DNA from 2 places in the Rhizobium quercicola genome. Region 2 is predicted to be linked to the other one. Evidence: riboswitches for the same ligand, from Rfam matches in the RefSeq annotation. Region 2 holds a riboswitch; the other holds the start of a gene.
What was found. Region 2 has a riboswitch for S-adenosylmethionine ahead of LRX75_RS05960 (O-succinylhomoserine sulfhydrylase). Riboswitches for the same ligand answer to the same signal wherever they lie in the genome.

Region 1 (2,386 bases), on a different contig from region 2:
ACCTCGAGGATACGCTGGCCAACTACCTGACCGACGGACGCGGCGAGACGCTGCTGGTCAATGGCGAGCAGCGGCATGTGACCGGCTACATGAAGGAGTTCCTGTTCCAGCCCGAGCAGGCGCGCACGCCGATCAAGAACCTCTCCGGCGGCGAGCGGGCCCGGCTGATGCTGGCGCGCATTCTGTCGCGCCCGACGAACCTTCTCATCCTCGACGAACCGACGAACGACCTCGACATCGAGACGCTCGATCTCCTGCAGGAGATCGTCGCGGGCTTCGCCGGCACCGTCATCCTCGTCAGCCACGACCGCGACTTCCTCGACCGCACGGTGACCTCCACCATCGCGCCGGCCGACCCGGAGGCCCCGGACGGTCGCTGGATCGAATATGCCGGCGGCTATTCCGACATGATGGTGCAGCGCAAGGGCGTGGCCGACGAACGCAAGCGCGCCGAGAAGGCGGAGAAGGCCCGCCAGAGCGGTTCCGTTTCGACAGCCGGTGCCGGCGGTACAGGGAAAGCGGCCAAGGGAAAGCTCTCCTTCAAGCAGAAGTTTGCGCTGGAGACCCTGCCGAAGGAAATGGAGAAGGCGCAGGGCGAGATCGCGAAGCGCGAGGCCGAGATGGCCGATCCGAAGCTCTTCACCAAGAATCCGGCCCGGTTCGCAGCCCTTGCCGCCGAGCTCGAAAAACTGCGCGCCTCCATCGAGACCATGGAGGGCGAGTGGCTGGAACTGGAAATGCTGCGCGAGGAGCTGGAGGGCTGACGACCCCGCGGCGGCCCGTTGCGCGTCATCCTTGATTCGCGAAGGCATCGGGTCTATGACGGACGCCGTGGTGATTTGGCCGGCCGGCTTGCAGCCACGTTAAACAAGTCGCTAAAGGGCCGTGGGACGATGTTTCGCCCGCTCCCCTCCATTTCGGCCGGTGTCGTTATTCCGAGTGAAGCCGATGCCCATCAAGATACCCGATACGCTGCCCGCCTTCGAAACCCTCGTCTCCGAGGGCGTGCGGGTGATGACCGAAACGGCCGCCATCCGCCAGGATATCCGGCCGCTGCAGATCGGGCTTCTCAATCTCATGCCGAACAAGATCAAGACCGAGGTGCAGATGGCGCGCCTCGTCGGCGCCTCGCCGCTGCAGGTGGAGTTCACGCTGATCCGGCTCGGCAGCCACAAGGCGAAGAACACGTCGGAAGATCACCTGCTCGCCTTCTACGAGACGTTCGAGGATGTGCGTGAGCGGCATTTCGACGGGCTGATCATCACCGGTGCGCCCGTGGAGACGCTGCCTTTCGAGGAGGTGACCTACTGGGAGGAGATGCAGCAGATCTTCGACTGGACGCACACGCATGTCCATTCGACGCTCAATATCTGCTGGGGCGCGATGGCGGCGATCTATCATTTCCATGGCGTGCCGAAGCATGCGCTGCGGGAAAAGGCCTTCGGCGTCTATACGCACCACAATCTCAATCCGTCTTCGGTCTATCTCAGCGGCTTCTCCGACGATTTTCAGATCCCCGTCTCCCGCTGGACCGAGGTGCGGCGCGAGGATATCGAGACGGTGCCGGGGCTCGAGATCCTGATGGAATCCGACGAGATGGGCGTCTGCTTCGTGCACGAAAAGGCCGGCAACCGCCTCTATGTGTTCAACCATGTGGAATATGATTCGACGTCGCTGTCGGACGAGTATTTCCGCGACGTGAATGCCGGCGTGCCGATCAAGATGCCGTATAACTATTTCCCCCACAACGATCCGGACCTGCCGCCGCAGAACCGCTGGCGCAGCCATGCGCATCTGCTGTTCGGCAACTGGATCAACGATATCTACCAGACGACGCCCTACGAGCTGGCGGAGATCGGCCGGGGCCGCTGACAGGTTTCGCGCGCCGTCAGGCGCGTACGGAAGATTCCGCGATCGACGCGGGGAGACGACGCGGTCGGCGGTGCCTGGGGCATCGCGACCGGACAAGAGCGAGGACCATATCTTGACCAGCAACACTGCCATGGAGATTTTCGGCCATCTGAAGACGGGCGAGCCCGTGCACCGCGTGACGATCCGCGGGGGCGGGCTGACGGCGAACGTCATCTCCTGGGGCGCCGTCATTCAGGACCTGCGGCTCGAGGGGCATGCCCCGCCGCTGGTGCTCGGCTTCGAGGCCTTCGACGATTACCCGGCCTACTCCTCCTATTTCGGCGCGACGCCCGGCCGTTCGGCCAACCGCATCGGGCACGGCCGCTTCACGATCGACGGCGAGGACTTTCAGCTGGAGCTGAACGAGAACGGCGTGACGCATCTGCATGGCGGCAGCGACGGCATTGCCAAGCGCCTCTGGACCATCGTCGACCTCACCGAGGATTCGGTTTCGCTCAAGATCGTCGATCCCGCG
Region 2 (2,386 bases):
TGAAGGGCACCTCGTGGCTGCGCACTTCAAGCACGGCGCGGCTGCCCGTGCCGCCCGCCTGCGCATGGCCGAAGCCGGGGTCGAAGAAACCGGCATAATGGACGCGGAACTCGCCGACCAGCGGATCGAACGGCGTCATTTCCGCGGCAAAGAGCGGCGGCACATGCACGGCCTCGCGCGAGACGAGGATGTAGAACTCATCGGGATCAAGGATGAGCTCGTCGGCGCCGCGGCTGTAGAGCGGCTCCCAGAAATCGTAGATCCCGTGAGCGCCCTTGCGGTCCACATCCACCACGGCCGTGTGGTGCTTGCCGCGATAGCCGATCAGCCCGTCGGCGCCGGTTCCCTTCAGGTCGATCGACAGGGCGATGCCGGCACCGGAAACGTTCGGCGTATCGCTGGCCACCAGCGTCTCCGTGCGGTGAAGGTCGAGAACCTCGCCCTCCGTCAGCAGCGCATGGCCGACGCGGAAGCGGATCTGCGACAGGCGCGAGCCGCGCCGCACGATGACGGGGAAGGTGCGCGGGCTGATTTCGAGATAGAGCGGGCCGCGATAGCCGGCCGGGATCTTGTCGAACTCCTGCGCGCGATCGGTGATGACGCGGGTGAAGATATCGAGCCGGCCGGTCGAGCTTTTCGGATTGGCCGAGGCCGACATCGCAGCCGGCAGGTCGAGGCTTTCCATCAGGGGGACGATGTAGACGCAGCCTGTTTCGAGCACGGCGCCCTCGGTCAGGTCGATCACGTGCAGCTTCAGGCGATCGAGCTTGTCGGCGACGAGATGGCCGGGCCCCGGCATGAAGCTCGCGCGCACCCGGAAGGCCCGGGCGCCGAGCCGCAGGTCGAGGCTCGCCGGCTGGATCTGGTCCTCGTCCAGCGGTCCTTCGCTCAGAAGGCGGCCATCATCGAACAGCGAAGCGATTGCGCTATCCGCCAGAATGCCCGTTTCGCGCGCCATGCCATCATCCTTTTTTCGAGGCCGACAAAACCAAATACGGCCGATTGACGCAAGCGGGGCGAAGACGTATGGGAACTTATCCCGTGGTGATTTGGCCGGTCGGCTTGCAGCCACGTTAAACAAATGGCTAAAAAGACCGGGCTCGAACCGGTCTGCTTTACGCGACCGGTTTTTTTGTTTCTGGAAGGAGACAAGCGATGAGCACGGCAAACAACACCTGGCGCCCGGCGACACAGCTCGTTCACGGCGGCACCACCCGCTCCAACCATGGCGAGACGTCCGAGGCGATCTTCCTCACGCAGGGCTTCCTCTACGACACCTCGGAGGCCGCGGAAGCGCGCTTCAAGGGCGAGACGGACGGCTTCATCTATGCCCGCTACGGCAGCCCGACCAACGACATGTTCGAAAAGCGCATGTGCCTGCTGGAAGGCGCCGAGGATGCGCGCGCCACGGCCTCGGGCATGGCAGCCGTGTCCGCAGCCATTCTCTGCCAGCTGAAGGCCGGCGATCATATCGTTGCCGCCCGTGCGCTCTTCGGCTCGTGCCGCTGGGTCGTGGAAACGCTGGCGCCGACCTACGGCATCGAATGCACGCTGGTCGATGGCCGCTTCATCGAGAACTGGGAAAAGGCGATCCGCCCGAACACCAAGGTCTTCTTCCTCGAAAGCCCGACCAACCCGACGCTGGAAGTGGTCGATATCGCCGCCGTGGCCAAGCTTGCCGATGCGGCGGGTGCCAAGCTTGTGGTGGACAACGTCTTTGCGACGCCGCTGCTGCAGAAGCCGCTCGACCTCGGCGCGCATGTCGTCGTCTATTCCGCCACCAAGCATATCGACGGCCAGGGCCGGTGCCTCGGCGGCGTCATCCTGTCGTCGAAGGACTGGATCGACGAGCATCTGCACGACTACTTCCGCCACACGGGCCCGGCCCTGTCGCCGTTCAATGCCTGGACGCTGCTGAAGGGCATCGAAACCCTGCCGCTGCGCGTGCGCCAGCAGAGCGAGAATGCGGCGAAGGTTGCCGATTTCCTGGCCGAGCAGAACCAGATCGCCCGCGTCATCTATCCCGGCCGGAAGGATCACCCGCAGGCCGACATCATCGCGCGGCAGATGAAGGGTGGCTCCACGCTGGTCTGCTTCGAGATGAAGGGCGGCAAGGAGGCGGCGTTCGCGCTGCAGAACGCTCTGGAGATCGTCAAGATCTCCAACAATCTCGGCGATGCCAAGAGCCTGATCACGCATCCCGCGACCACGACGCACAAGAACCTCGCCGAAGACGCCCGCGCCGAACTCGGCATTTCTGACGGTACCGTGCGCCTCTCCGCCGGGATCGAGGACAGTGACGACCTGATCGAGGATTTCGCCCGGGCGCTCAAGGCCGTCTCGGCCTGAGCCAACCCGTCCGCGATCGCCGTAAACCCTGAAATCG

Region 1: another riboswitch for S-adenosylmethionine. It lies ahead of metA (homoserine O-acetyltransferase MetA); the one in region 2 lies ahead of LRX75_RS05960 (O-succinylhomoserine sulfhydrylase).

Annotation. Positions count from the first base shown of each region.
Region 1 covers NZ_JAJOZR010000002.1:279,358-281,743, forward strand. The annotation lists gene LRX75_RS04750 (ABC-F family ATP-binding cassette domain-containing protein) at 1-764, shown strand, start outside; SAM riboswitch at 822-899, shown strand; gene metA (homoserine O-acetyltransferase MetA) at 949-1,872, shown strand; gene LRX75_RS04760 (aldose epimerase family protein) at 2,003-2,386, shown strand, end outside.
Region 2 covers NZ_JAJOZR010000003.1:168,842-171,227, forward strand. The annotation lists gene LRX75_RS05955 (2'-deoxycytidine 5'-triphosphate deaminase) at 1-958, opposite strand, end outside; SAM riboswitch at 1,032-1,110, shown strand; gene LRX75_RS05960 (O-succinylhomoserine sulfhydrylase) at 1,156-2,349, shown strand.